DNA from 3 places in the Pectobacterium parmentieri genome. Region 2 is predicted to be linked to each of the others. Evidence: predicted binding sites of a transcription regulator. Region 2 holds the regulator's gene; each other region holds the start of a gene.

Region 1 (10,509 bases), 1.3 Mb from region 2:
AAGCTTGTGGCACAACTGAGAAGCAAATCGCATAATTTCACGCTATCACTTCTTATTACACTAAGATGACATAATGAAAAAAACGCTTCTGTCACTTCTGCTTTGTTTGAGTACTTCTGCTATGGCCGCTCAAGAGCCGATAAATATTACGATTCTGGGGACATCCGATCTGCACGGCACCTTTGTTCCCTGGGATTACGCTACCGATACCGCCAACATGGCTGGCAGTCTGAGTCAGATCGCGACGCAGGTGCATAGAGTTCGTGCGCAGCAGCCTAATGTGATTCTGGTTGATGCGGGCGATACTATTCAGGGCAACTTTGTCGAAACCTTCAAAAATGACAACACCAGCCCGATGATGCTCGGTTTCAACGCCATGGACTATGACGTCTGGGTGATGGGCAATCACGAGTTCGATTTCGGACTGAACGTGCTTTCTACCTCGCTTGATCAGTTTAAAGGCACCGCACTGGCAGGCAACATTTTTTGGGAGAGCGGTAAACCTTATTTACCCGCCTATAAAATTGTTGAACGCCAGGGCGTGAAGATTGGCATCATCGGTATGGATACGCCGATGACCGCTGAATTCGCCAAAGGTACTGATCGTGTGAAAGGGCTGAACTTTACCGATCCCGTCGGGGCGGTAAAAACCGTCATCCAGCAAATCCACGGCAAAGTGGATGCCATCGTGCTGGTCGCCCATATGGGAATCGATAACGAGAACCAGCGACCGGGTACTGGCGTGGGTGATATTGCTCGCGCTAACCCAGAATTAGCCGCCATCGTCGCGGGTCATATGCACGTAAAAGTGGATAAAGAGGTGATTAATGGCGTGATCGTCACCGAACCGGACAGATATGGCCGCGCGTTGTCGCGTATCGATTTGCAGTTTGAGCAACAGAACGGCAAATACGTACTGATCAACAAAGACAGCTACACCTATTCGATTAAAGACGTGGATTCTGACCGGAAGATGGAAGACATCTACGAACCCTATCACAATACCCTGCGCGCCAACGCCAACCGTCCGATTGCCCAACTTCTTGGACACGATCTGGTGCCGCAAGATGCCGTGAAAGGGATCCCTCAAGTACACGTACAGGACACCGGTATCAGCGCCCTGTTCCAGGAAGCCAGTCGTCATTACGCCCCCAAAGCGCAGGTTATCGCACTGCAAATTGATAACGATCGACCTAAGTTGAACGTCGGCACCATTTCCGCAAAAGACATCGCCTTTAACTATCAATACGCTGGCGGTGAAATCACGGTTTATCAGCTAACCGGAAAAGAACTGAAGAAATACATGGAATGGTCAGCGGGTTACTTCAACCAGTTGCAGGACGGAGATGTGACTTACAGTTTCAATCCGCAGCGTCGCGCCTCCAAGTATTCCACCAATGATTTCTTCGACGGCGTAACCTACACCATCGATCTGACGAAACCCACCGGGCAGCGTATAACCGATCTGAAAATGAATAACGGCACGCCGGTTACCGACGACATGCCGATTCGTTTGGGGATGAACAGCTACCGTATGGGCCACCTGACGCAGAAAGGCGGCGTGCTGGAAGGCATGGCGTTCCCGGTGCTATCGGATACCAAAGTAGAATATGGCGAAGAGGCAGGCACGATTCGTAACCTGACCATCCGTTATTTAACCGAGGTGAAAAAGGGCCAATACGAGGGTACGGAACCGCAGCGCTGGAAACTGGCGGGATTGTTGGGCTATGAGCGTGAACGCAAAATTGTTGAATCACTGCTCAACAGCGGAAAAATCGGCGTGCCGACCTCAGACGATGGCCGCTACAGCAACGTGCAATCCATCAACGTGAAGTCGTTACTGCTGCCGGATGCCGCCCAGAGGGAGAAACGCGTAGCGGAACTGACTCAGCAACGCGACAGCACCACCAATACGTTGACCAAGCAGCGGCTGAACGATCAACTGACAATTATCGCGGCCATTAACTGACAGGCGTTATCTCTCGCGGCGGGCTTTCCAGCGTTCGCTCGTCAGGTAGCCGTTCACGCCGACATCCAGAAAAGGGCGTGGCGGCAGGTAGTTTGCCTGCCCGAGCGATTGCATATCGCTAATCAGCGGGTTGTCTTCACCTAACGCCAGATCCGCCAGAATATGTCCGGCGGCGGTTTGCTTCGACAGCCCCGCCCCGTTACAGCCAGCGGAAGCGTATACATTGTCGCTTAGCTGTCCCCAAATTGGCGCACCGTTGCGCGTTACGCTAATCAGCCCTGACCATGTGTGCGCCATTTTAACGTCGCTCAACTGCGGAAACATGCGGGCAAAAATAGCAGCATGTCGACGCGCGTGGCGTCCGGTTTCTACCGCGCTATTAACTAACTCAGGAGCAAACTTCACATGCTCTCGAATCAGGAAGCGATGGTCGCGCGTGTAGCGCAACGTCGCACTGGCTAGCGCATTGACTGGCGTCAGCCCCCAATCTGGCATATCGCCCATCCGTGCAATCTGTTCCGCATTCAGCGGCTCAGTCAGCGTCGCGAAGGTCGCTACGGCAAACACCCGACCATTGAACAACGGCAGGCCGCGTGCCGCGCCGTTAATCGCCATCATCAGCTTATCTGCCTGAATCTCACCATAGGGCGTTTCCACGCGAATGCGCGATCCGGTTTCGATATTCAGCGCAGGAGAATGGGCGTAAACCGTCACGTTCTTAGGCAGATTCGCCACCAGCCCGATCACCAGCGCCGCCGGGTTTAGTAGAATACAGTTGGGGGTATACACAGCGCGTTGATAGAAAGAGGTTCCAAGGCGATGAGCAAGTTCGTCTTTTTCCACCACCTGATAGGGTTCGCCAAGGTCGTTCAATTCACGGACATAGGTGTCGATCAGCCCATTGAATGTCGAACTAACAGCACAGTGATATTTCCCCGCCACGCTCCAGTCACACGCGATAGCATGGCGATCCACCTTCTCTTTCAGGTGTGCCACGCCGGACTGCAACAGGCGGCGATAAGCAGCAGCCTTTTCTAACTCCGCCGTCGAACTGCCGATGTTATGCGGCAAATCGATGACAAAACCGGAGTTACGCCCGGAGGCATTGTCGCCAATCTCGCCAGCGTCCAGCAGGATAATGTGTTTATCCGGGCGCTGTTCAGCCAAACGCTGGGCAAAAGCGATGCCCGCATAGCCCGCACCGATCACCAGCCAATCCGCCGTTGTTTGCCCCCGCTGCTGCGGGTAACTCGGTTTATCAGCGAGATCTGCCGACCAGCCATTACGATTCTGATCGAAAGGAAGATATTTGATTTTCACGATGCTGTAAGCCTTGAAGAGAACAGGTTGTACCGGAAGGCAGGAACACAATACCGACGATACACAATGCGGATTAAGATAAAGAAAGGCAGGAAGCGGTGTCCAGCAAGAAATGTCGCTAAAACTTAGATAAATAAGTGAAAAGTCAAAGCGCCTGCGAATACAGGCGCCCAGAGGGAATCATTCGTTACACAACGCCCTGCGCCAGCATCGCGTCGGCCACTTTGACAAAGCCCGCCACGTTGGCACCGCGCACATAGTTCGTCTGGCTATCTTCGCCACCGTACTGTACACACGCAGTGTGAATATCCAGCATGATGTGATGCAAACGCGCATCCACCTTCTCTGCTTTCCAGCCCAAACGTGCCGCGTTCTGTGCCATTTCCAGACCGGATGTCGCCACACCGCCTGCGTTAGCCGCTTTGCCTGGTGCAAACAGCACGCCTGCATCAAGGAACGCATCAGTCGCCGGGATGGTGGTTGGCATATTGGCACCTTCCGCCACGGCTTTCACACCGTTAGCAATCAGCGTCTGCGCCGCCGGCAGATCCAGCTCATTCTGCGTCGCACACGGCAGCGCGATATCTACCGGAACGTCCCACGGCGTCTTGCCTGCCAGGTAGGTCAGCTTCGCCTCACGCGCGTAATCCTCCACGCGGCCATAGCGTTTGTTCTTAATCTCTTCCAGCAGCGCTAGCTTCTCTGGGGTAAACCCATTCTCATCCACCACAGTGCCGTTGGAATCGGATACCGTGACCACGCGAGCCCCCAACTCCATCGCTTTTTCAATCGCGTACTGCGCCACATTACCGGAACCAGATACCGCAACGCGCATACCTTCGAAGCCCAGACCGTGGCGTTTCAGCATCGCTTCCGTGAAGTAAACCAAGCCGTAGCCCGTCGCTTCAGGGCGGATCAGACTGCCGCCGAAAGACAGCCCTTTGCCAGTAAAGACGCAGGCGGTGTTGTTGGTCAGCTTCTTCATCATGCCGGTCATGAAACCAACTTCGCGACCACCCACGCCGATGTCACCCGCTGGCACATCCGTATCCGCGCCCAAATGACGGTACAGCTCAGTCATCAGCGCCTGACAGAAACGCATGACTTCACCCTGACTTTTCCCTTTCGGGTTAAAGTCCGATCCCCCTTTGCCGCCGCCCATTGGCAGCGTCGTCAGCGCATTCTTGAACGTTTGCTCGAATCCAAGGAATTTTAGAATCGACAGGTTAACGGATGGGTGGAAGCGCATGCCGCCTTTGTACGGGCCGATCGCCGAGCTGAACTGGACGCGCCAGGCTCGGTTTACCTGTACCTGACCTTTGTCATCCGTCCACGCCACGCGAAACTGAATCACACGTTCCGGTTCAACCAATCGTTCCAGCAGGCTGTAATCCGCATAGTGAGGGTTCTGCTCCAGAAAAGGCCACAGCGTGGAAAGCACTTCATTAACGGCCTGTAGAAATTCAGGCTGATGCGGATCGCGTTGTTGAACAGTATCAAGAAAACTTGCCAGAGATACGATTTGTGCCATGAACAGCTCCTGATTGAACGAATAAGTTCCCTTCTGCTTCTTTAATTTTTAGACACGCAGAAGCTTGTGGGATCGGTGAAAATGATGTTGTGTCCTCTGGACTATAACACTGGCGATGGATATTTAAGCAAGCGTTTTCTTTTCAGATAAACGTTACAATCCAATGAGATAGGAAGGGTTTTTCGGATGTTTTGGGAAGGAAATTAGACATAAGTTTTTGTTATATAACAAAAGGCACAGCTAAGAAGCCGTGCCTTTCGCCATTGAAAAAAAATGCAAAAAAAGCTAATTTTTATTCGTCTTCCTCATCACGCAACGGCACGATGAGCATGTCGACATGGACGGTATTAATCAGTTGACGTGCAGAAGACATCAGTTTGCTCCAGAAGTCCTGATGGTGCCCGCACAGCACGAGATCGGCATCATATTTCTTGATCGCATCCACCAGAACCTGCCCTAAATCTCCGCTGCCGCTCAGCGTTTCACTGATAGGATAGCCCGCATTTTGGGACAGTTCAGTCAACGCATTCTGGGTTTCTTCGGAGATACGCTGTTGCATGTCACCCAAATTGACGTCAATAAGCCCCGTGTAAAGATCGGAGTAATTCACATCGACGTGGATTAACGAGACTTTTGCATTGTACGGTCTTGCCATTGATACCGCTTTTTCCACTAACACTTTGCTTTCTGGAGAAAGGTCAACAGCAATAAGGATGTGTTTGTAAGCCATAATGAGACTCCTTCCGTAAAGACTAATTAAGGGTTAGCAGCTATTTCTCCTGCCAATCTGATACTTAACGGCGGATTACAGAATAACATTCGTCGGCGCCATCGGACTGTTCAGTCGATCACAACCCGTTTTCAAATCTGTTAATTCTATTGATAAGTGTAGTAGAAACCGCTCCTTTTCACAGTTAAATCGCGTAGCTTCTCCTTTCAGAAAACGCATTCTCTCGTCAAAAATCATCCTTCATGCCGATTGTGCCTGCCTCTCTGGCACAAACGAACATTCTTCTTCTACACTACAAGTAGGAGGTAGTGAGACTATCCACTGCGCTCTGGGATGGAGATTGAGAAGGGGGCTAGCCGTGATGCTGTTGGCTAACCCAAATGACAATAAAATCGTGCGCAAGCGCGTGGCATAACTATTCGTCGTAGAAAAACATCATAGAAAAACGTCGTAGATAAGCCTCACGGATAAATAGCTACGCTTGTCATCGACCACAGGTGGAAACGGGAAGGTATCGCCACCACCTCTGACGAATAGAACGACCGGGAGGGAAGCATGATTAGTACATTTGCGCTTTTCTGGGCTTTATGTATCGTCTGCATCATCAATATGGCGAGGTATTACTCTTCATTACGCGTGTTACTGCTGATTTTGCGTGACTGTGATCCACTGCTTTACCAATACGTTGACGGAGGAGGTTTTTTCACATCGCACGGGCAGCCAAGCAAGCAAATTCGGCTGGTAGGATACATCTACGCACAACGTTATCTTGATCATCACGACCCTGAATTTATTCGCCGCTGTGAGCGGGTACGAGGGCAATTTCTGCTCACGACCGCTTTGTGTGGCCTCATCGTCACTAGCCTGATTGCCATGATGATGTGGTATTAATACGCGGGTACTTACGCAATGAACGTCGATAAAAAGTAAAAAGGCGATTCCCCACAGAATCGCCTTTTTTATGATTAGCCGGTCACCAAAATCAAATCAGCTTCAGAGCCAACCAGTACAATGCCCCAGACATCAGCATTGAGACAGGCAGCGTCAATACCCAGGCCAGCAGAATGCTTCTTATTGTTTTTCCCTGTACGCCCCCACCGTCCGCAATCATCGTCCCGGCAACCGCCGAGGATAATACGTGCGTGGTGGAAACCGGCATACCGGTGTAGCTGGCAACGCCAATCGACAAGGCCGCCGTCACCTGCGCCGAAACGCCCTGTGCGTAGGTCATGCCTTTCTTGCCAATCTTCTCACCGATGGTGACAGCAACGCGTTTCCAACCCACCATGGTGCCCAAGGACAGCGCCAGTGCGACAGCAACGATGATCCAAAGAGGCGCATATTCAACCGTCTGCAGCATGTCTTTACGCAGGTTGCTCAGGTAGCGTTTATCTTCGCCCGACGTTTCTGGCAGCTTGACCACCCGATCCATCGTGTCCGAGATGCACATCAGCAAGCGACGCACTCTGCTACGATCGTCAGGGTTCAACTGGTCGTAACTTTTCAGGTTATTCAGCAAGCCCTGTGTGCGCTCAATCGCAATCATCACGCGTGAACTGTCACAGTGGAACTCTTTCTGACCGTTGCCGGGAATCGTGTTTTCTGGCGTAGGGATCACTGGCGGAGACAGGTCGATGACATGCGTCAACGCGTCGCCGTGCTGCTTGTAGTATTCCTGTAAATTCACAACAGCATCACGGGTCCGGCTGATGTCATAGCCAGACGCGTTCATGTTGACAATAAACCCGGCCGGCGCAACACCAATCAGCACCAGCATAATCAAGCCGATACCTTTCTGGCCGTCGTTTGCACCGTGAGAGAAGCTCACCCCAATCGCCGATAGAATCAGCGCGGTACGCGTCCAAAACGGCGGCTTACGTTTACCGTCCTGCTTTTCGCGATCGACGGGCGTCAGATGCACGCGTTTGCGTTTTTTACTGTTGTTCCAGAACCGACGCAATACCAGCAGCAGCAGGCCCGCAAGCACCATCCCCACAATCGGCGATAACAGCAGCGACAAGAAAATGCTGATCATTTTCGGCACATTCAACGCATCCACGACGGAGCTATTCGTCAGCAGCGCGTTGGTCAAACCAATACCAATAATGGAGCCAATCAGCGTGTGGGAGCTGGAGGCAGGAATACCAAAATACCAGGTACCCAGGTTCCAGATAATAGCGGCCAGCAGCATCGAAAAGACCATCGCCAGACCATGCGCCGAACTCACGTTCAGCAATAAATCCGTGGGGAGAAGGTGAACAATCGCATAGGCCACGCTCAGGCCGCCCAGCAGTACACCGAAGAAATTAAAGACGCCGGCCATAACAACGGCAAACTCTGCACGCATGGCTCGGGTATAAATAACAGTGGCAACGGCATTCGCAGTATCGTGAAAACCGTTAATGGCTTCGTACATCAGTACAAACAACAAAGCCAATATCAACATCAGGCCGGTGTAGTAATCGAGCCCGGCAAATAAATGTAGCATAAACGTTAGGCCATTTAGTGGTCATGAACGCGGCGCATTATCGGCGACAAGCAGGGGTGGGGAAAAGGAAAATATGACATTTTTTTGACTTAAAATGTGACGGGTATCGACAAGAAAACCACTTAATCAATATAAATCAATTAATTATATATTTTTACCAAAACATGCAAATTGTTACGCTGGTATCGAACAAAAACCAACACTACAATTTGCCGCCCCAATGGCTCATTTGCCTGCGGCAATCAATCACTCATCGGAGAAATGCATTGTGGAACAGTTTGACGTTGTCATCATCGGTGCCGGTGCAGCAGGCATGTTTTGTGCCGCACAGGCAGGACAGCGCGGGCTGCGTGTTCTACTGCTCGATAACGGTAAGAAGGCGGGGCGGAAAATACTGATGTCCGGCGGCGGACGCTGCAACTTTACCAATATGTATGCAGAACCGGCCGCGTATCTGTCCCACAATCCTCACTTTTGTAAATCGGCACTGGCTCGCTATACCCAATGGGATTTCATTAGCCTAGTCAACAGCCACCGCATCGCTTACCACGAAAAAACGCTCGGCCAGCTATTCTGCGATGATTCCGCACAGCAAATCGTGGATATGCTGGTAACAGAGTGCGAGCAGGCTAACGTCACTCTCCGTCTGCGCAGTGAAGTCACCTCGGTGGAGAAATCAGACGATCGGTTCACCATCCACCTGAGCACAGGTACATCATTCCAAAGCGCATCGCTGGTCGTTGCCTGCGGCGGCCTGTCGATGCCCGGCTTGGGCGCAACGCCGTTCGGCTACCAGCTCGCCGCACAGTTCGGTATTAACGTGCTCCCAACGCGCGCTGCGCTGGTGCCTTTTACGCTGCACAAGCCGCTTCTTGAACAATTGCAAACGCTTTCCGGCGTTTCCGTACCTACCATCATCACCGCAGAAAATGGCGTGACGTTCCGTGAAAACATCCTGTTCACGCACCGCGGGCTCTCTGGCCCCGCTATTTTGCAGATCTCCAGCTACTGGCAGGCCGGTGAATTTGTCACCATTAATCTGCTGCCCGATCGCGATCTCACCCAGCTTATCGATGATGAACGCAACGTTCACCCAAACCAAAGTCTGAAAAACACGCTGGCACAGTGGCTGCCTAAACGGCTGATCGAATGCTTGCAAGCGTTAGGGCAACTGCCGGACATCACATTGAAACAGCTCAACAGCGCACAGCAGCAACAAATTGAACAAAGCCTGCAACAGTGGCGCGTACAGCCAAACGGTACAGAAGGTTATCGCACAGCCGAAGTGACCATCGGCGGCGTTGACACCCGCGCGCTGTCTTCCAAAACCATGGGGGCTAATTCGGTGCCAGGGCTGTATTTCATCGGTGAAGTGGTCGATGTAACCGGCTGGCTCGGCGGCTATAATTTCCAATGGGCATGGAGTTCAGCATGGGCCTGTGCGCAAGCGCTACCTTTCAGCAAATAGGCACTATAATAACCTCTATTCAGCGCTCTCCTTTAGCTAATGGAGAAAAGGACGTCTCTACATAGGCCTCTGCTGCCAGAAAGGAGATGCGAATGAGCCCCAGACTTAGTGACCGTAAAATCAATATGTTGCAGTTACTGGTTGCAGGCATGCTGCCACTGCTGCTGGGATTACTGTTCACGTTTGTAGAGTCTAGGTTAATGGTAAAACGCGATTTGGAAGCCACTGCGCAAATCGCAATGAATCATGCTGAGAACATTTCTATACAGGCATGGAAGATGGTGGATCGCCTTCAGTACTTTCATGGTCAACCCTGTGACACCATAAGCAATGAACTGCAACGCCTCGGCTCCATTTTTCCTTACTTTCGTGCGATCGGTGTTATCCATAATACCCGCGTCTACTGCTCTTCAACGTTTGGCAACGCATTGACACCAATAAGCCGCGTCATTCAGCAGCCATTACCGGACACCTATTCTGAACGTTGGAGCCTGTCAGTTGCAGGCTCAGGCAGCGTAAGAGCACGCCCAGCGATAATCTTCGTCCAGATGCCCCTCACGGGTTACGGCGCTTATACTATGGTTGATGCGCAATACCTGATTGATCTTATGATTGCGATTAGTCAAACCCGCGGCTATCAACTCGCCCTGAAGGCGGGCAACGGTCACCCCATTCAAATTGGCCCGACAATTACGCGCCGCTCTGGCTTATTTTCTACCTCAACGCTTGAAATAAAATCGAGCGATTTCCCGATAACCCTCACAGTTACGGCACCAACCTCTCAATCTATAGCAAACTGGAAGCAGGCATTCTTCACATTCTTGCCGCTGGCAATGATTCTCTCCCTGCTCTTCCTTGCGACGGTATGGTACTGGCAAAAACGTAAATTATTATTCCGCGACGAGCTCCGTAAAGGCATTGCTAACGGCGAGTTTTCCGTATACTACCAGCCCATTTATGATGCAGAATCACAATCTTGCACCGGCGTTGAAACCTTACTGCG
Region 2 (10,509 bases):
AGACATCATGAGAATCGGTATCGATCTGGGCGGGACGAAAACAGAAGTTATTGCGCTGGATGACGAGGGGAATGAACGTTTTCGGCAGCGTATGCCGACGCCAAGAAATGATTATCCGGAAACGCTGCGGACTATCGTCACGTTGGTGGAGAGGGCCGAAAAAGCGACGGGTTGCCACAGCAGTGTCGGCGTGGGGATCCCCGGTACGCTGTCACCGTTTACCGGCAAGGTAAAAAATGCTAACTCCACCTGGCTCAACGGTCAGGCACTGGATCTTGATCTTGCCACGTTGCTGAATCGGCCGGTGCGGGTCGCCAATGATGCGAACTGTTTTGCGGTTTCAGAAGCGGTTGATGGTGCCGGGGCAGGGAAACAGACCGTCTTCGCGGTGATCATCGGCACTGGCTGTGGTTCGGGGATTGCGCTGAACGGCCAGGCTCACGTCGGCGGCAACGGTATTGCGGGTGAATGGGGACATAACCCGCTGCCCTGGATGGATGACGATGAGCTACGCTATCGGCAGACGGTTCCCTGCTACTGCGGCAAGTCCGGCTGCATTGAATCCTTTATTTCTGGTACGGGATTTGCGTTGGATTATCAGAGCCTGAGTGGGCAGCCGCACAAAGGAGAGGCAATTATTGCCTTAGCGGAGCAGGGCGATCCCATCGCCGAACTGGCATTACAGCGCTATGAACATCGTCTGGCAAAATCGCTGGCGCATGTGATCAACTTGCTCGACCCGGATGTCGTGGTGCTGGGAGGTGGGATGAGCAATGTTTCTCGCCTTTATCAGACCGTGCCGGAAAAGATTAAACCGTGGATCTTCGGCGGTGAGTGCGAAACGCCTGTGCGTCAGGCCATACACGGCGACTCCAGCGGAGTGCGCGGAGCCGCCTGGCTTTGGCCAAAGACGAAGTAATGGCTACACGGCATACTGCGGTGCTAGCTTGCTGACGCCCAGACCGTTAACCTTCTGCACTTTGATCTGTACCGGAATACGCTCCTTCATGGCGTCGACATGGCTAATGACGCCGATGGTTTTGCCAGAGGCGTTCAGGTTATCCAGCGCATCCAGCGCGATATCCAGCGTCTCGGCATCTAGCGTGCCGAAGCCTTCATCCAGAAACAGAGAGTCGATGCTGGCTTTATGGCTGACCAGATCGGATAACGCCAGCGCCAGCGATAGACTCACCAGAAAGCTCTCGCCGCCGGACAGCGTGCGCGTATCGCGTTCGGCGTCTGCTTGCCAGGTGTCCACCACCAGCAGTTCCAGATCGTCACCGGGTTTTCGCTTCAACATATAGCGCCCGTGCAGACGAGAGAGCTGTAGATTGGCGAGATAAACCAGATGATCCAAGGTGAGCCCCTGGGCAAACTTACGGAATTTATGCCCACTTTGTGAGCCGATGAGCGTATTAAGACAGCTCCAGTCGTCATACTTTTGCTGACTTTGGGCGATCTCATTGAGCAAATCCTGCTGATTTTGACGCTGTTGTCGATCGTCGTTCAGTTGACGCTGAATTTCTCCCTGCTGCCGCACAGTGAAATGCAGCGTTTCATCCAGCGTTGCCAACTGCTGCTGTACTGCTTCTTGTGTGGCATCTTCCAGCAGAGAAGTTGGTCGCTTTTGTTGATGGGCGAGCAGCTCCCGTTCAGCCTGCTGGTGAAGTGCTGCTGCCTGCTGCAAACTCTGATACAGCTTTTCCTTCCATACCTGCAAGGTCTGTCGTTCCTGCTCAGCAAGCAGCGCATTCAGGAAGGTGGTTTCATCAGCAAAAGCACTTTGCTGCAAAGCCTGAGTGAATCGTTCAGTCGCACTATCGCGTTGATGCATGCTCTGCTCATACTGCTGTTGCGTGCGGGTTAGCTCTCCCGTCAGGCGGCTCAACGTGGTTTCAGCCTGCTGACGTGCTAATTGCGCTAACCGAAGCGCATTATCATATTGCTGGCTAGTTCGTTGTAGCTGCTCGCGTACTGCGGCGATTTGCCTGTCGCCGAAAAGCGTCAGTCGTTCCTGCTGGTTCGTATTGAGCAGAGCGGTGCGCTGCTCCAGTTGCTGTTGCTGCGCCTGTAATTGCTGCGTTGTCTCGGTCACGCTGTGGCTCAGATACTGAAGATCGCTTTCCAGCGTGGCTAACCGGGGAATTAAGCGGGATTGATCCTGTTCTTTGGTTTTCCATATTTGCCACTCGCTGTCGCGCTGTGCCAACCAGTCATCCTGTGCAGTGGCTTCCGGAAGAGGCAGATTCGTGTTTGCCAGCGTCTGCGTGATTTCCTGAGTGTGCTGCGCGAGCCGTTGCTGCGTATTTTGCTGCGACTGAAGGGTATCTGCCTGCATATCGTTTAGCGAAGTTCGTTGCTGGGTATTCAGCACAGTTTTCTGATCCAGTTCCCTCTGTAGGGCTTCTGCAACCGTCAGTGAATCCTTACTTTCCTGCCACTGTTTTTGCAACTGCTCGTGTGCGGTAATGTGCTGTCGAATGTCCTGCTCCTCGGTCTCGCGTTGCGTAAGCCAGGCTGCGGTTTCATTCTGCTGTTCCAACGTGTAGTTAACCTGTAAGCGCTCACTGACATCTTGCCACTGTTGCAGCAGGATTTGATGTTCGCTATCGAGTTGTGCGATCTCTTGTTGCAACTGTTCCCGCTGCTGCCCCAGCGAGGCGAGTTGTGCGGTCGTATTCGCCAGCGCCGTTGTTAACTGTTTCACGTCCTGCTGTCGTGCCGTCAGGCGCTTTTGGGTTTCAGACGGTTGTAACGCCTGATAGCGTTCAATCGCTGGATGCTCGGTTGAGCCGCACAGAGGGCACGCTTCTCCGGCCTGTAGCCGCTGCCTTTCGGCTTCCAGTTTAACGATACGTTCTTCCTGTCGGTACAGCATTTCCAGATCGGCCAAATGCTGGCTGCGCTGCTCATGATCAGACTGCTGCTGTTTTCGTAATATTTCTGATTGGCTGATATGCCCTTGTATCTCGTCTTGCCTGGCGAGGTGCTGCTGCTTACGCGTATGAAGGCGCTGGAACTGGTCGCTGGCTGTTGCGAGCTGCCGGCGTGTGGCTTGTTGATCGATGAGTTGATTAAACCGCTGGCGTAGAGCTGCAAGCGGCTGATGCGCTTCCTGATTTTTCCGCATTTCATCGTGTTGTATGAATTGCTGACGGGCTGCATCAACGACCGTTTGTTGTTCATGCTGCTGCGCCGTCAGCGTTGCAGCCTCCTGTTGGAGCGCTGCCGCTTGTTCGGTGTGTTGCGTCTGCTTTTGGCTCAGCTTCTGCTGCTCGTCCTGAAGCTGGCGCAATTGCAGAAACTGTGTACGCCACAGGGGAAGTTGTTCTCCCCACTGCTGATGATGTGCGTGTTGCTGGCGATAAGCTTGAATCTGTTCAAGCAGTTGTTTGGCCTGCTGTTGTTGCGCTGCTATCTGCGTTTGTTTGCTTTCGTCAGCTTGTAGGCGAAGCTGTGTTTTTGCCAGTTCGTCCTGCTGTTGGTTTTTTTGCTGTTGCAGCGTGGCAATACGATGGTCAAGCGGTACAACTTGTTCATTGATCAATAACTCTTGCTGCTGCTGCACCTGTTTGTGCTGAATAACGCCCTGCTCTGCTTTCTCTTCCTGCTGGCGTAACGTTGTCAGCGCAGTGTGCTCAGAGGCCTGCTTTCCTGACAGTTGTTCAATCTGCTGAGTGAGCGCAAGGGATTCCTGTCGATAACGTTCTCGTTCCTGATGTAACGGCCTCAGTTTTTCTGCTGGTTCGCCGTTGGCTAACCTGTCGAGCTGCGGCTTGGCCTGCTGAATGGCGGATTCGGCACTTGCGTGTTGCAACTGCGTGTTGGTGAGCTGTGTTTGCTGCCGCGTCAGTTGCTCAAACCAGCGTAGCGTAGTCAGTGCTTGCTCACGCTCAATGTTGCCCTGTTGCTCTTGCTGGGTCAGTTCGGCAAGCTGGACTTCCACCTGCTGGCGCTGCTCATCGGTCAGCAACTGAATACCTGATGCGCGTGCCTGTAGCGTGCTCAACGCGATGTTTGCCTGTTTGTGCTTGTCATAGACGTGCTCGGAAATCAGGCCGTAAATGTCCGTGCCGGTTAGCTCTTCCAGCAGTTCCGCCCGGTCGTCGGCTTTCGCATTGAGGAAGGCGGCAAACTGCCCCTGCGACAGCATCATAGAACGTGTGAAACGGCCAAAGTCTAACCCGGTGAGTTGTGTGATCATCTCTTTCTTATCATTGAGCTTTTCACACAGGATTTTGCCGCCTTCAATGAGTGCGAGCTCGGCCTTGGGGGACTGTAAATTGCCGTCTGGGACATTTCTCGCCCGACGTTGGCTCCAGAAGGCGCGGTATCCCACGCCTTTCACCTCAAATTCTACCTCGGCGAGACATTCTGCCGTGTCGCGGGTCATCAGATCATTTTGGCTGGCGGAAAGCAGACCCAAGCGAGGTGTTTCATGGTACAGCGCCAGACAGATGGCATCCAACAGCGTGGTTTTTCCTGCGCCGGTTGGGCCGGTAATGGCAAACAAGCCGTTGCTGGAAAATGGCTCTTTTGTGAAGTCGATCTTCCATTCGCCTTTCAGCGCGTTGAGATTCTTTAAGCGCAGACTGAGAATTTTCATTTGGCAGGTTCGCTATTTTCTAGTTCATTAATAACCTGATTAAACAGCGTGCGAACGCGCTGTTGGCGACCGTTTTCCATGTCTTTTTCCGTTGCCAGACGACGTTCAAAAACGTCATGTACGCTCAATTCGTTCAGCGTTTCCTTGTCCTGCCGGGTAATAGCCTGCAAACGCTGTTCGCGCGTGCGGCGTAGCAGGAGTACCTCAACGTGCAGGTGTTCTGTCATCGCCTGAATGCGTTTTTGCATGTCGCTCAGATAATCCTGCGTGTTGAGCTCGATATCCAACCACACGGGTTTATCGCCCTGATAGTTCTGGAAGGTGGCCAGTTGCTGTTCAATATCGCTCAGGCTGCCTTTAATCAACTGCATCGGTTGAGTCACGGGAATAGGCAGCGTGTCTATCTTCGGCGGTGCATCGGGTATAAAGCTGACCAGACAAACGGATTTTTCGCTGCCGAGTTCATCAAAACTCAGTGGGATTGGGGAGCCGCTATAGCGAATGTGATCACTTTTAGTCACGCGCTGCGGGCGGTGAATATGCCCCAAAGCGATATAATCCGCAGGCGGGAAAGCCTGAGCAGGGAAAGCATCGAGGGTGCCAATATAGATATCGCGCACGGATTCCGAGGCGGTTACGCCAATCGTCGTCAGATGCCCGGTTGCAATAATCGGTAGCGGCAGACCAAGCTCGTCTCGCTTCTGGCAAGCCAGTTGATAACACTGCTGATAATGCGCGGTAATCGCTTCCTGTAGTGCTAGCTGTTTTTCATCACCGGATTGTCCGGCTTTGCTGGTTAGCACATCACGTGGGCGCAAATAGGGAATGGCGCAGAGCAGGGCGCCGGGCTGCTGCTGGCGGTTTTCCAGCAGAAGCACTTGCTGGGCTGGATCGTCGCTGGCGCAGGCAATCACCCGCGTGTTCAGACAGGCCAGCAAATCTCGCGACTCGTTCAGCGTGGCGACAGAGTCGTGGTTGCCGCCAAGAATGATGAGCTGGCAGCCTGTGTGCTGTAGTTCTACTACAAAGCTATAATACATTTCACGCGCATAGCTGGGGGGCGAGCCGTTATCGAAGATATCGCCAGCTACGATAATGGCATCGACGTGATGTTGCTCTACCTGAATGATCAACCAGTGAAGAAACGCCTGATGTTCAGCGGCGCGACTTTTGGTATAAAAATATTGCCCTAAATGCCAATCGGCGGTGTGGATAATGCGCATCGTGTTCTCTCGATCTTCATGCCGCGTGGCGTTGGATGACGTTATCATTATCCATTATGTGGCACGGTGCATCGTTGCTATGGTGTTTTGTCATCGTAATGCCATGATTATATATAGCAGGGATGATGGCTGTCGCGCTGGGATCGCGAGTTTGGAAAGCGGTTCGAAAAATCGGATGTACGCACTGTAACATCGTGCGATGAGGGCGGTTTGTTTTTCATAAATCTGTCATAAAACTGACGCATAATGCTTTTCGCCTGCTAACAGCGACGATGATTAACGACAGGATTAACAATGGCAAAACGCATATTAGTCGTGGAAGATGAAGCACCAATTCGTGAAATGGTTTGCTTTGTACTGGAACAAAATGGGTATCAACCAGTGGAAGCCGAAGATTATGACAGTGCGGTAACGCAATTGTCGGAACCGTTCCCAGAGCTGGTGTTATTGGACTGGATGCTGCCAGGAGGATCGGGCCTGCAATTCATCAAGCATATGAAGCGCGAGGCGCTGACGCGTGATATTCCGGTAATGATGTTGACCGCGCGTGGCGAAGAAGAAGACCGCGTGCGCGGGCTTGAAGTGGGAGCGGATGATTACATTACCAAGCCGTTTTCACCTAAGGAGCTGGTGGCGCGAATTAAAGCTGTGATGCGCCGAATTTCACCGATGGCAGTGGAAGAAGTGATTGAAATGCGTGGTCTGAGTCTCGATCCTTCCTCTCATCGCGTGACAACTGAAGAGCACGCGCTGGATATGGGGCCGACGGAATTTAAACTGCTGCATTTCTTTATGACACATCCTGAACGTGTTTATAGCCGGGAACAGTTGCTGAATCACGTGTGGGGCACTAACGTTTATGTTGAGGATCGTACTGTCGACGTCCATATTCGTCGCCTGCGTAAAGCGCTGGAAACCAGCGGACATGACAAAATGGTGCAAACCGTTCGGGGAACGGGCTACCGTTTTTCAACGCGTTACTGAGGTGATCGTAACCGGAGAAACACTAACGTGCTAGAACGTTTATCCTGGAAAAGGCTGGCATTGGAGCTGGCTTTTTTTTGTTTGCCTGCTTTATTGCTGGGGCTGATTTTTGGCTATCTGCCCTGGTTTTTGCTGGTCGCCGTATTAGGCTTACTCTGCTGGAATTTTTATAACCAGCTTAAACTTTCTTATTGGCTGTGGGTTGACCGCAGCATGACGCCACCGCCCGGTCGCTGGAGCTGGGAGCCGCTGTTTTACGGGCTCTATCAGATGCAGTTGCGTAATCGACGCCGACGCCGGGAGCTGGCGCTCCTGATCAAACGGTTTCGCAGCGGTGCTGAATCCTTGCCGGATGCGGTGGTGATCACCACAGAAGAGGGAACGATCTTCTGGTGTAATCACCTGGCGCAGCACCTGCTTAATTTCCGTTGGCCGGAGGATAACGGTCAGAATATCCTCAACTTATTGCGCTATCCTGAATTCACTAATTACATGAAAGGGCAAGACTTTAGCCGTCCTCTCACGTTGCAGTTGAATAATTCTCACCATGTTGAATTCCGCGTGATGCCGTATTCCGAAGGGCAACTGCTGATGGTGGTGCGTGATATTACGCAAATGCACCAGCTCGAAGGCGCGAGACGTAACTTTTTTGCCAATGTGAGCCATGAGTTGCGTACCCCGTTGACGGTGTTGCAGGGCTATCTGGAAATGATGCAGGAAGAAACGCTGGATGCGGCGCTACGCGGGAAGGCGTTGAATACCATGCAGGAACAGACCCGGCGCATGGACGGGTTGGTCAAACAGTTGCTTACCCTGTCCCGGATTGAAGCGGCGACGGCAATCGATTTGAATGAAAAAGTCGATATTCCGTTGATGCTACGCGTATTGCAGCGTGAAGCGCAGACCTTGAGCCAGGGGCGTCATGAGATCGTCTTTCGTGTGAATGAAAACCTCCGGGTGTTTGGTAACGAAGAACAACTGCGCAGCGCGGTATCCAATCTGGTGTATAACGCGGTCAACCATACGCCAGAGGGAACGCGTATCGAGGTCTGTTGGCAGAAGATCCCACAGGGGGCGCAATTTCAGGTCAGCGATAACGGGCCGGGGATTGCAGCCGAGCACTTGCCACGCCTGACTGAACGTTTTTATCGCGTGGATAAGGCGCGTTCGCGACAGACGGGAGGCAGCGGGCTGGGGCTGGCGATAGTTAAGCACGCGCTCAGCCATCATGATTCCCGCTTGGAGATCATGAGTGAGGACGGTCTGGGATCGCGTTTTGTCTTTACGTTGCCAAATCGGTTGATTGTCCCTACCTCTCTGGCTGAAAATATGGCGAAACCTTCGGCCTGACGGAAAACGTTATTTATGATATCCGCCATACATATTGCGGGCGCTTTTTTACTGCTGCTTAGTGCGTTTTGCTCCGCGCAGCCTCGTCAGATGCTGGCAGGTAACCTCTCCAGCGCGGGGTCGGATACGCTGGCTAACCTGATGGCCTTTTGGGCGGCGGATTTCAGCCAGCATTATCCGAACGTGAATTTACAGATTCAGGCTGCCGGTTCATCGTCTGCGCCGACGTCTCTGGCGTCGGGTGCCGCGCAACTTGGGCCGATGAGCAGGGCAATGAAGGCCAGCGAAATTGAGGCGTTTGTTCAGCACTACGGTTACCCACCGCTGGCGGTGCCGGTGGCGATGGATGCGCTCGTCGTGTTGGTAAATCAGGATAACCCTCTGTCTGGGCTGAACGTGTCACAGTTGGACGCCATTTTTTCGATTACGCAACGCTGTGGTAACCACCAGCCGATAAAACAGTGGGGTGACCTCGGCTTACGCGGTAGTTGGGAGAAACGGACGTTACTGCGCTATGGGCGGAACTCTGCTTCGGGAACCTATGGGTTCTTTAAACAAAAAGCACTATGCCGCGGTGACTTCCTTCCTCAAGTTAATGAATTACCCGGTTCGGCATCCGTTGTGCAGGCGGTTGCAGCATCAACGGATGCGATTGGTTATGCCAGCGTGGGCTTTCGTACCAGCGGTGTGAAGATGTTGCCGTTAGCCGCACAAGGCACCGACTACATTTCCCCCTCGACTGAAAATATCCGCAGCGGTTTATATCCCTACACTCGTTATCTCTACATCTATGTCAACAAAGCGCCCGGACAACCGCTGGAAGCGCTGACGGCGGCATTTTTGGCACGCGTGCTGTCCGAAACGGGACAATCGCTGGTGAATCAAGATGGCTATCTGCCGCTGCCGGAAGCAACGCGTCGTCAGGCGCGCCAGCAGATTGGTCTGCCTGAATAACTTTTCTTCTTATCATGGATTTGCGCTATTTTCACGGAACATGAATTTTTTTCACGTGCCGTGAAAATTCTTCTATTGCCCTGCGATTCGCCACGTGACACGATATTGTTAAATTTGGACGTCCAGATGGCTAAATAAGATTAAATGTAACTATCCCTCTGGGCAAATATTTCACATTGAAACTATCTGCCAGTACGCTTCTTTCCTGAAGGCGAGTGCTGGCAACATGTCAGGAGCGACAGATGGCGAACACTTTATCCCCTTTCCGTGCCGATATCGTCGGCAGTTTTTTACGTCCAGCAGCGATTAAGCAAGCACGCCTTCAGCATCAGGCGGGTGAGATTGATGATGCGGCGCTGCGTAACGTTGAAGATCGTGAGATTCTGCGGGTGGTAGAAAAGCAGCGTGAAGCTGGCTTGCAGATAGTGACGGATGGTGAGTTACGTCGTTCTTGGTGGCACTTTGACTTCTTTGCTGATTTGCACGGCGTAGAGCGCTATGAAGCCGACCACGGTATTCAATTCAACGGCATTCAGACCAAATCCCATGCGATTCGTGTCGTGGATAAAGTGAGTTTTAACCCTCAGCACCCGATGCTCGACCATTTTCGCTACCTGAACAGCATTTCTGGCGATGCCGTCGCTAAAATGACGATTCCTAGCCCTAGCGTGATGCATTTTCGCGGTGGACGAAAAGCGATTGATGCGAAGGTTTACCCCGATCTGGCCGACTACTTCGACGATTTGGCGCAAACCTGGCGCGATGCGATCCACGCATTTTATGACGCAGGCTGCCGCTTCCTGCAATTGGATGACACTGTGTGGGCCTACCTGTGCTCTGACGATCAAAAACGTCAGATCCGTGAGCGTGGCGAAGATCCAGACCAACTGGCTCGAACCTATGCTGATGTCCTGAACAAAGCCTTGGCTGATAAACCAGCCGATCTGGTTATCGGTTTACACGTTTGTCGTGGTAATTTCCGCTCGACCTGGATTTCTGAAGGCGGGTATGAGCCTGTTGCAGAAATTCTGTTTGGTGAAGTGAATGTCGATGCATTCTTCCTGGAATACGATACCGAGCGTGCGGGTGGCTTTGAGCCGCTGCGTTTTGTGAAGCCGGGCCATCAGCAGGTTGTGTTGGGTCTGATCACCACGAAGAACGGTGAGTTGGAAGAGGCTGAAGTGGTGCAGGCTCGTATCGCGGAGGCGGCAAAGTATGTCGATCTCAGCCAGATTTGCCTGAGCCCGCAGTGTGGTTTTGCGTCAACGGAAGAGGGCAATAGCCTGACGGAAGAGCAACAATGGAATAAGTTGAAGCTTGTCGTGGATATTGCTAATCGCGTGTGGTGACACCGATGAAGTAACCTTATTTTTATAATGGAATATACAGAGG
Region 3 (10,509 bases), 2.5 Mb from region 2:
CGCGATGGAATAACGGTTCTCTTAATGGCGATGCTTTGCCTTATGTCGAAGAATTCTACAACGCCTGCTTAGCAAAAGCACATTTTTTGTGACATGAATCACAAAATTAAATTTACCCGTCTCAACTCCCTACCATGCTGATTTTCTTTTGTTGCGAATCATTACTCTCAGTGACCAATACGCTACGGGCTATGCTATGCTCATGATGAAAGACGAAATTTTAGTCACATCTCGTTATTAATTGAGCGCTATTTACTGTCCGTTAGCCCATTTTTCACGCACGGTCACCACGATTTCGCTATTGGTTATTCGCTGATGAAGGCCCTTTCCGTCCACATGGAAACCTGGAAACTTAACCTCTTCTCTGCCTGGCTGGGATGCTTTTTCACCGGGTTGGCCATGAGCCAGATACTGCCCTTCTTGCCGCTGTACATTGAGCAGCTCGGTGTTAATTCACACGAATCGCTGAGCCTGTGGTCTGGTTTGATCTTCAGCTCGTCTTTTCTCATTTCTGCCGCCGTAGCACCACTGTGGGGAAGCCTCGCCGACCGTAAAGGTCGCAAGCTCATGCTGCTGCGCGCCGCACTCGGTATGGCGATCGTGATGTCGCTGCAAGGGTTGGCGACTAACGTGTGGCAGTTGTTCATCCTGCGTTCGTTAATGGGGCTGACCTCCGGCTACATTCCTAACGCGATGGCGCTGATCGCCTCGCAGGTTCCGCGTGAAAAAAGCGGTTGGGCGCTGGGTATGCTATCAACCGGGCAGATCGCTGGTGTCATCCTCGGTCCCTTATTCGGCGGCTTTATGGCCGATTATATTGGGCTACGCATCGTCTTTTTCATCACCGGCGGCCTGCTGTTTACCAGCTTCCTGATTACGCTTTTCGCGATTAAAGAGAGCGTGGTGAAGGTCACAAAAGAGAATCGACTCAGCGGGAAAGCCGTTTTTGCTTCGCTGCCTTATCCAACGCTCATCATCTGCCTGTTCATTACAACGATGATGATCCAGATGGCAAACGGCTCCATCAGCCCCATTCTCACCTTGTTCATCCGCGATCTGGCTCCCGGTACGGACAATATTGCCTTTATCAGCGGCGTAATTGCCGCCATTCCCGGCGTATCCGCGCTGCTATCGGCACCGCGTCTTGGCCGCTTAGGTGACCGAATCGGCGCACATCGCGTCCTGATCGCCGCATTGGCGATCAGCGTGCTGCTATTCTTGGTTATGGCAATGGTACAGAGTCCGACACAGCTTGGCATTCTGCGCTTCATGCTGGGCTTTGCCGATGGCGCACTGATGCCAACCGTGCAGGCGCTATTAGTCAAATACAGCAGCCAGCAGGTAACAGGCCGTATCTTTGGCTATAACCAGTCATTTATGTATTTGGGCAACGTGCTGGGGCCGCTGATGGGCTCAGGCGTATCCGCCCTGATGGGATTCCGTTGGGTATTCGTCGTCACCGCTTTTCTGGTGCTATGCAACACGCTGCAACTCTTTTTCGTCTTCAGGAAACCGCGCGGAAAAGGATAACTACCGCCTCCCGAAGCAACGATATGTCATGAAAATCGCATCTTTCCTTTCAAAATCAGGGATGCGATCACAGAACTGACATATCTATTATTTATGCTCCGACGATACTTCTGTCAAATCGGCTCATATCAAAAGAGCATCCCATGAAACACACGTTGTTAGCATTGCTGGTTGCCGGATTTCTGCCATTCAGCGCTCAAGCTGAAGGAGAAAGCGTAACGCGCTATATCGTTACCTTCCCGGCTGGCGATCATGTTCCGTATCAGGGAAAATTCGCCAAAAACTTCCCCAATGGTCTGCCGGTTGGTATTGGCTCTGGCCTCTATTTCACGGGCAAACAGGGTGATGACCTGATGTTCACCACCGTCACCGATCGCGGCCCAAATGCCGATGCACCGCTATCTGACGGAAAAGAGGCCAAGATCTTCGCTAGCCCTGACTTTGCACCGCTAATTATGGATATTCGAGTTAGCGCGAAAGCAGCCGAAGCCATTAATCCTCGATCGCTGCACGATGCCGAGGGCAATATCACTGGCCTGCCCCTGCCTACGGATTTTATCGGCACGACCAACGAAGTAGCGCTGAACGACGCGCTACAACCGCTCAGCACCAGCCAACGTGGACTGGACACCGAAGGGATCACGCCGGATGGCAAAGGCGGTTTCTGGCTGTGTGACGAATACGGCCCTTTCCTGATCCATATTGATGCCGGCGGGAAAATCCTGCAAAAATTCGGGCCGACGCCTACGGGTAATGAACACTCCGTTGCCAGCGGATTACCAAATATCATCAAATGGCGTCAGCCGAATCGCGGTTTTGAAGGCCTGACTCGCCTGCCCGACGGCACGATCGTCATGGCCGTACAAAGTACGTTGGATATCGACGGTAAAACCAAAAACAAAGCACAGTTTACGCGTCTGGTGATGTTTAACCCGGAAACGCAAACCAGTCGTATGCTGGGTTATCCCATCAACATCGACAGCTATAAGAAAGCGAAAGATGCCAAGATAGGCGACATCGTCGCACTGGATAATCGGCGCATTCTGCTGGTTGAGCAAGGCATGGATAAAGATAAACAGATGCAGAACCGCATCTATCTGGTCGATCTCAGTAAGGCGAGCGACCTGACGCCGTTCGATGCCGAGGGTAAATCGCCAGAATTTGACGATCCCGCTCAGTTGGAAAAACGTGGCATTACGCTGGCGCACAAGCAGGAGTTGGTTAACCTGCGTAAGCTTGGCTGGCAGCAAGAGAAAGTGGAAGGTCTTGCGCTAGTCGATAAACAAACGCTGGCCGTCATCAATGATAACGATTTTGGCCTGCAATCCGTGCTGCACTCTCCCGCGAAGGCAAAAGATAAGGCGGATGACTATCAGGCGACAGCCGACGGCAAACTCACGCGAGATGGCAAGGCGGTCGAGACGACGTTAGAAATCAAACCATTGCAGAAGCCAGAAGCCGACAACGAACTGTGGTTGATTACATTGGCACAGCCGCTGAAATAACTGCTAGCATGGCTTCCACCGGAGGATCGCACCCAAGGTGGAGGCCATGACTCAGCACAACTCAGACGTGCTCAAACCAGTCACTATTCTGCTTCGCAATCGGCGTGATCGAATAGATCATTTCCTGTAAATGCTCACGGATCGCTTTTTCCGCCGCATCGGGATCGCGCGCTTTCAGGGCGCTAAAAATCAGGTAGTGCTGTTGGATCAGGCTTGACGGGGGAGATACCTGACTCAGGCTGAGAAAACGCACGCGGTCCATTGTCGCTTTGATCGATTCGATCGTTTCCCACGCCAGCGGACAGTTGGCAATCTGCGTCAGAAGCTGATGGAAGCTGTCATCGAGGCTAAGGAACTCGCGCACCTGCTCATTTTGCGCGGCCAGTTCCTGACGGCGTAAGTTGTGCTCTAGCGTTAGTAGTTGTTCATCCGTCACCATTTCGGCTGCCCGACGCACAATGGCACATTCCAGCGCCTGGCGGATAAAGCGAGCATCCGCTACGCGCTGCTCGGAGATCTTCATCACAAACGTGCCGCGCTGCGGCATGATCTGCACCAATCCAGCTTCGGCCAGCTTGATAAAGGCCTCTCTGACCGGCTGGCGGGAAACATCGAAGCGCACAGATATTTCTTTTTCAGACAGTAACTTACCCGGCGGAATATTGCATTCCACAATGTCTTTACGCAGTACGCGATATATTTGCTGGTTTACTGGTTCGTTGTTGTTGATTTGAAAAGACGTATCCATGCCACTGTGTTTAGCCAAGAAATTTACCGCTTATGATACACGCTTAGCGCAGCGAGTGTCATTGTTACCGAACCCGCTGCGCTTTTCACTCTACCAGTCAGTCGCTTGCAACGTCTCCTTCACGCCTTTAGCTAACAGCGATAAATAGTGCTGCGTCACAGCGTCTACAAAGGCAGGATTCTTCGGTAAATCTTCACCAAAAATCGCCGTCAACGTCAGTAACGCCGCGACTCGGCTTTCTCCGTCCATACTGTTTTGCACCGTTTCAGCGATCACCTCTTTCAGCGGATCGCTGATTTCAATCGGTTTACCCTGCTCATCGACACCGCCGACATAGCGCATCCACCCCGCAACACCGAGCGCTAGCGCATCAAAACGGCTACCCTGTGCCAAATGCCAGCGGATCGAATCCAGCATCCGCTGCGGCAGCTTTTGCGAACCGTCCATCGCAATCTGCCAGGTACGGTGTTTTAGCGCCCGGTTGCGATAGCGATCCAGCAGCGCATCCGCATAGGCGGCGAGATCGACCTCCTGTGTACGCAGCGTCGGAGCCTGTTCATGCAGCATCAGATGATGTGCCGCCGCGACCAGCGCGCTGTCCTGCATGCACTCGCTGATGTGTTGATAGCCAGCGAGATAGCCGAGATACGCGAGAAACGAGTGGCTGCCGTTGAGCATGCGCAACTTCATTTCCTCAAACGGCAGCACGTCCTGTACCAACTCCGCACCTGCGTTTTCCCATGCGGGGCGACCGTTAACAAAGTTATCCTCAATCACCCACTGGAAGAACGGCTCACAGGCGACCCCAGCCGGATCGGCAACGCCCAGTTGTCCTTGGATCGTTTCCAGCGTTTCTTCGGTAATGGCGGGGACAATGCGGTCCACCATGGTGGAGGGAAAGGTGACGTGCTGCTCAATCCAGCGCGCCAGTTCGCTATCCTGCAACTCGGCCAGTTGCACGATCACGTTGCGCGTGACGTGCCCGTTTTCCGGCATATTGTCGCAGGACATCACGCTGAATGCCGGTAGCTGGCGTTCCCGTCTGCGTTTGATGGCAGCCAGAATCACACCGGGCAGGGAGCGTGGTTCTGCGGGTAACCCCAGATCGTGGCAAATCAGCGGATGTTCACTATTTAACTGCCCGGTAGCGGGATGGTGGCAATAGCCTTTCTCCGTGACAGTAATCGACACGATGGCGATATCCGGCGCGCTTAACGCTTCCAGCACCGCCTCTATGCCTTCGACTTCAGCATGCAGCGCGTGGGTTGCCACGCCGATGACCCGGCTATTCCAGCCGCTGTCCGCCATTTCGGAAACCGACCACAGCAAATCCTGCTGGCGAATGGCTTCAATTTGCTGCTCGCCGCCAATCAGGTTAATTTCACAATAGCCCCAGTCGCTACCCTGCTCAGCCGCCAGCTTATCGGCGCAGACCGCCTGATGCGCCCGGTGAAATGCGCCAAAGCCAATATGCGCAATACGTGTTTTTAGCAGGCGTCGGTCGTAACGTGGCACCACAACCTGCGGTTTAAGAGTAGAAAACTTATTAATACTCATCGTTATCCCTGATAGTTGATTCAAAAATATGGCAACACTCTAAATAATTCGAGTTGCAGAAAGATCGACTTATCTGCAACTCGAATAATGGCAAGCTGAACGTTATGCAGCGTCGTCTAATTCATCTAAATCGCGATCTTTGACTTCCGGCATGCTGATAGCCGCGAATAGACCAATCAGTGAATAGACAATCAACATCACGACAATCGGCCACCAGGAACCAGTCATGTTGCAGAAAATACCGGCTAATACCGGACCAAAACCAACGGCAACCAAACCACCGGTTTCTTTAGCAATCGCCATTTGCGTAAACCGGCTACGTCCGCCGAACATTTCCGCCAGGGTGATATTTTCCAGCGCAAAGAGTCCCAGCACCGCGAAGTTATGAATAATGATAATGCTGACGATAATGACATTCACGCTATTCTCTTTATCAACGATAAGAGAGAGCATTGGGTAGGCTAACAATATCGCCGAAATATTCAGAATAATATAAGGCACGCGACGACCGATCTTATCTGAGAGCCATCCTAAGAATGGAATAGTGATGAAACCGATAATAGAACTGATCATCAGCGCATCTGTCGGAATATACTTCTCGAACAACAGCGTTTGAACCAAATATCCAGCAAGGAAGGTCTGGATTAATCCTGAATTCCCTGCCTGACCGAAACGCAACCCGACGGCCAGCCAAAACGCTTTGCCTTTGAACATCGACAATACGGATTTTTGCTCGCTTTGTTCAACGACCAGAGCAGAGGACGGTTCTTCAGTCCCGGAAACATCATTACTGACTTTCTCAAAGACCGGGCTTTCTTTCAGGTTCATACGCAGCCAGATCGCAAATATCATCACGACTACGCTGGCCAGGAACGGGACACGCCAGCCCCACGCCAGTAACTCTTCTCTTTCAAGGGTGAAAAACATAACGGCCCAGATAGCCGTGGCGCTAAGCGTGCCGCAGTTAGTTCCCATCGCAACCAGTGAGGAAATAATCCCGCGTTTCCCTTTTGGCGCGTATTCAGCCAGCATGGTGCCTGCACCGGAAATTTCTGCGCCCGCCCCCAGTCCCTGCACAATACGCAAGGTCACCAGCAAGATCGGCGCGAAAATACCAATCTGTGCATAGGTCGGTAGGACGCCGATTAAGGTAGTACAGATCCCCATCATGGTGATGGTAATAAAGAGCACTTTCTTTCTACCGATGGAATCACCCATACGGCCAAAAATAAAGGCACCGACAATACGCGCAATATAGCCTGCACCATAGGTGCCCATTGCCAGAATCAACGCCATTGCCGCCGATTGCTCAGGGAAGAATATTTCATGGAAGACTAATGCCGCTCCGAGCGAATACAGTTGGAAATCCATGAATTCCAATGCGGTGCCCAGCCAACCGGACACCGCCGCTTTAATTAAGTCAGAGGTACTTCTTGCAGGTTTACCTTGTCCAGATGCTATCTTATGCTTATTCATATATATACTCTCGACGTTTTTTAATTATGGTATATCCGTCATACTTCAAGCTACATGTGCATTGGTAATACTCGGCTTATCTCTAAGCCTCGCCCTAGCGGGCCAACGCCAGCGTTGTTCAAAATGCTAACATTCTGTCATGCAACTCGAATTATTTAGGGGATAAATAACAGTAAATGAAATTACCGTTCATCATGGTGTCGCAATCCACTCCAGCCCGTTTTTATGGCCTGGAGTGATTAAGAGAGAAATAATTAATTAAAAGGAATAATTATAATTTTCTGTAATCGATAGTGTGTTTCCCTTTTATATAGACCCTATTGCCAATAGCCCGTTATATTTCATTAAAGGTCAGTAATACTTTGCAGCAGCGTTTTTGATCTTTTTCAAAGACCTCAATCGCCTGAGTGACCTGCTGATAATCAAACCGGTGGGTAATCAATTTTGCCGGGTTGATACGTTTCTCTTTCAGCCACTCAATCACGATAGGGAATTTATTAGCATTCAAGCGTGATGAGAAAATAGAGAGCTCTTTGCTGGTGATTCCCTGCTGGCTGACCTGACAAGGTTCGCTGGAAAAGCCCATGATGGCGATACGCGCCGCCGGAGAGGCAATCGTAATCGCCTCCTGCAAAATAGACGGATGGCAGGCGGCGTCAATAATCAGCGTAGGCTTGATATTCAGCGCTTCCAGTTCCTCTTTTAATGACAGCGATGCGTTGTTGATGACTCTGTCTGCCCCGCTGCGCAATGCCATCTCCAGACGTTCAGGAATGCGATCCACGACGATCACTTCCTTCACGTTGAACACGCCTTTCAGTGCCTGAACCGAGGTCAACCCCATCGGCCCCGCGCCGTAAATCAGGGCGACATCCTGCTCTGTCGGTTTCACCTGTGCAGTCACGTTGGCGGATATCGTGAAAGGCTCCACCATCACGGCGAACTCATCGGGGATTTCATCAGGAATGGCGTGTGCATTCTTCGCCGGTACGGCAGCGTACTCGCTGAACCCGCCGTCACGATGTACGCCCAGCACCACCAGCGAGGTACAGACGTTCGGCTTGCCGATTGAACACGGGTAGCAGTGGCCGCAGCTCACCACCGGATCGACTGAGACGCGCTCGCCCAGTCGGGATCCCTCCACGCCGTCACCAACGGCTTCAATCACACCAAAGAATTCATGTCCAATCACACGCGGGTACTTGGCAAAGGGGTTATGTCCGCGATAGATGTGGCTGTCCGAACCACAGATGCCCGCCAGCTTTACCTTCACCCGAACTTCGCCTGCCGCTGGTTGCGGAATCGGGCGTTCTTCAATCACCAGCGTATTCGGCTGCTGTATTACAATGCTTTTCATGTTTTGGCCTCTGATTACCTATTCCACTCTTACCAGTTCCACAACGTGCCATCTTCCAGACGGGCGACCGGCAGGTACGCAGGGTCATAGGGATATTTGGCCGCCAGCTTTTCATCGAACTCAATGCCTAATCCCGGTTTTTCGCCTGGGTGCATATAGCCGTTATCGAATGTCCAGCTATGTGGGAACACTTCCAGCATTTGCTCCGAATAGCCCATGTATTCCTGCACACCGAAGTTTGGCACCCAGAGATCAAAATGTAGCGCCGCCGCCATGCAGACAGGCGACAAATCCGACGGCCCATGCGAACCGGTGCGCACCTGATAGAGCGATGCAAAGTCGGCGATGCGACGCATACCAGTAATCCCACCCGCGTGGGTAATCGTGGTACGGATGTAGTCAATGAGCTGCTCTTCAATCAGTTGTTTGCAATCCCAAATGCTGTTAAAGACTTCACCGACTGCAATCGGCGTGACGGTGTGCTGACGAATTAGACGGAAGCACTCCTGATTTTCCGCAGGTGTCGGGTCTTCCATCCAGAATAGACGATAATCTTCAACGCTTTTGCCAAAGCGCGCCGCTTCAATCGGCGTCAGACGGTGGTGCATGTCGTGCAACAAATGTTCGTTGAAACCAAACTTATCGCGTACCGCTTCAAACAGCTTCGGCGTGAAATCGAGGTATTTTTCCGTGGACCACAGTTGCTCTTCCGGCCAGTTGCCTTTCGTCGCGGGCTCATAGGCCAGCCCTTTGCCTTTCGCCATGCCGTAGGTGGTTTTCATGCCCGGCACGCCACACTGCACGCGAATCGCTTTATAGCCCTGATCGCGATGCTTGGCGTAATCATCCAGCACTTCATCAATCGAGTGGCCCGTCGTGTGGCAATACACCATCACCCCCGTGCGCGACGCACCGCCCAGCAGTTGGTAAAGCGGCATATTCGCAGCTTTAGCCTTAATGTCCCACAGTGCAGTATCGACGGCCGAAATCGCAGACATGGTTACTGGCCCACGACGCCAGTACGCGCCTTTGTAGAAATACTGCCAAATGTCTTCAATCTGGTGTGCGTCACGGCCGATAAGCTGCGGGCACACATGATCCTTGAGGTAAGAGGCGACCGGCAGTTCACGCCCGTTGAGCGTCGCATCACCAAGACCGGTTAATCCGCTATCTGTCGTAATCTTCAGGGTGACGAAGTTCCGCCCCGGGCAGGTGACAAACACTTCAGCGCTGACAATCTTCACGTTACTTATCCTTCTGTGCATATAGCCATTCGTTAATGCTGACTACCATACAAGTATATTAATAGCGATAATTTGAATTGCCTCACATTTATTCACATTTGCAATATTTATCTAAAACCCGTGAATGGTGGGGAAGAGGAACTTGAATGAGTCAGGGGGGAGTAAAATGCGCTACCGATCGGGCTCGCGGTAATCTTGCAGAAAATTCAGAAACAGACGCACCATGGGAATATTCACGCTGCGCTTCAGGTAACTAATAGCGAAGGTTCTTTTCAACTGCTCTTCTAGCGGGATCACGGCGACGTCGTAAGCCGTCAGGCTTTTGGCGACAGACGAACAGAGGAAGACCACGCCGGACAGGTTCATCACCAGATCCATAATGATGTCCATGTTGCTGCATTCGCGGAAATAACTGGGGTTGATGCCCTGTCTGGTGAAAGACTCAGAAACGGCGGCATGCTCCCCCGTTCCTTTCTGCGGCACGATCAGCTTTTCTTTTACCAGTTGCGGCAGGCTTAGCGTGCTCTTCGATGCCAGAGGATGCGACGTCGCCATAACCGCCACCATGTCATCAATCTGGCAAATGGTGTGGTGAAATAAAGGATCGCTTAGGTACTCATCAAAAGGCGTCGAAAAAGACAGGTGGATATCACCATTGCGTACCCTTTCCAGTAAATCGGTGCTTACGCCATCGATGAAAGAGATATCTATATTGGGGTAGGCTTTCTGAAATAGGTTAAACACATTGTAGTGCGCCAGACGATTAAAAATCGGGATCACACCAACCAGTAACGCACCATCCGAGCTTTCCTCATAGCTACTGACAAACTGCTCCAACTCATAGTGTTCTTTAATCATCCCCTGAATTTTGTCAGCAAAGATCTTCCCAAATGGCGTCAGAGAAAACTGTCGGGTGGTTCTGTTGATCAGCTTTCTTTCCGTTTCACTCTCCAGGCGTGCGATCTCCTGTGACAAAAAAGCCTGAGAAATATTCAGCGCCTTTGCCGCCTTGGTGAAACTCCCGACCCGGATGAGTTCCTGATAATAAATCACACGCTTTATGCTGAACATTGTTTTATATTACGCATTAAC

Evidence for each region. The regulator PhoB, encoded in region 2, activates phosphate uptake and scavenging genes when phosphate is short. The targets are predictions, from matches to a motif close to CTGTCATAAAACTGNCNNAT.
Region 1: pitA (inorganic phosphate transporter PitA) is a predicted target of PhoB. The motif match lies at 8,110-8,129, and genes of this name have one in related genera.
Region 3: A8F97_RS13740 (esterase-like activity of phytase family protein) is a predicted target of PhoB. The motif match lies at 1,595-1,614, and genes of this name have one in related genera.

Annotation. Positions count from the first base shown of each region.
Region 1 covers NZ_CP015749.1:4,199,440-4,209,948, reverse strand. The annotation lists gene A8F97_RS19065 (bifunctional metallophosphatase/5'-nucleotidase) at 74-1,969, shown strand; gene A8F97_RS19060 (NAD(P)/FAD-dependent oxidoreductase) at 1,976-3,289, opposite strand; gene gdhA (NADP-specific glutamate dehydrogenase) at 3,477-4,820, opposite strand; gene uspA (universal stress protein UspA) at 5,113-5,550, opposite strand; gene uspB (universal stress protein UspB) at 6,106-6,441, shown strand; gene pitA (inorganic phosphate transporter PitA) at 6,533-8,038, opposite strand; gene A8F97_RS19035 (BaiN/RdsA family NAD(P)/FAD-dependent oxidoreductase) at 8,307-9,506, shown strand; gene A8F97_RS19030 (EAL domain-containing protein) at 9,599-10,509, shown strand, end outside.
Region 2 covers NZ_CP015749.1:504,241-514,749, forward strand. The annotation lists gene mak (fructokinase) at 8-919, shown strand; gene A8F97_RS02135 (SbcC/MukB-like Walker B domain-containing protein) at 923-4,606, opposite strand; gene sbcD (exonuclease subunit SbcD) at 4,603-5,829, opposite strand; gene phoB (phosphate response regulator transcription factor PhoB) at 6,124-6,813, shown strand; gene phoR (phosphate regulon sensor histidine kinase PhoR) at 6,841-8,163, shown strand; gene A8F97_RS02155 (PstS family phosphate ABC transporter substrate-binding protein) at 8,179-9,117, shown strand; gene A8F97_RS02160 (cobalamin-independent methionine synthase II family protein) at 9,360-10,466, shown strand.
Region 3 covers NZ_CP015749.1:3,017,461-3,027,969, forward strand. The annotation lists gene A8F97_RS13735 (multidrug efflux MFS transporter) at 337-1,530, shown strand; gene A8F97_RS13740 (esterase-like activity of phytase family protein) at 1,674-3,035, shown strand; gene A8F97_RS13745 (GntR family transcriptional regulator) at 3,097-3,783, opposite strand; gene A8F97_RS13750 (mannitol dehydrogenase family protein) at 3,874-5,340, opposite strand; gene A8F97_RS13755 (MFS transporter) at 5,443-6,816, opposite strand; gene A8F97_RS13760 (Zn-dependent oxidoreductase) at 7,151-8,173, opposite strand; gene manD (D-mannonate dehydratase ManD) at 8,203-9,417, opposite strand; gene A8F97_RS13770 (LysR family transcriptional regulator) at 9,589-10,488, opposite strand.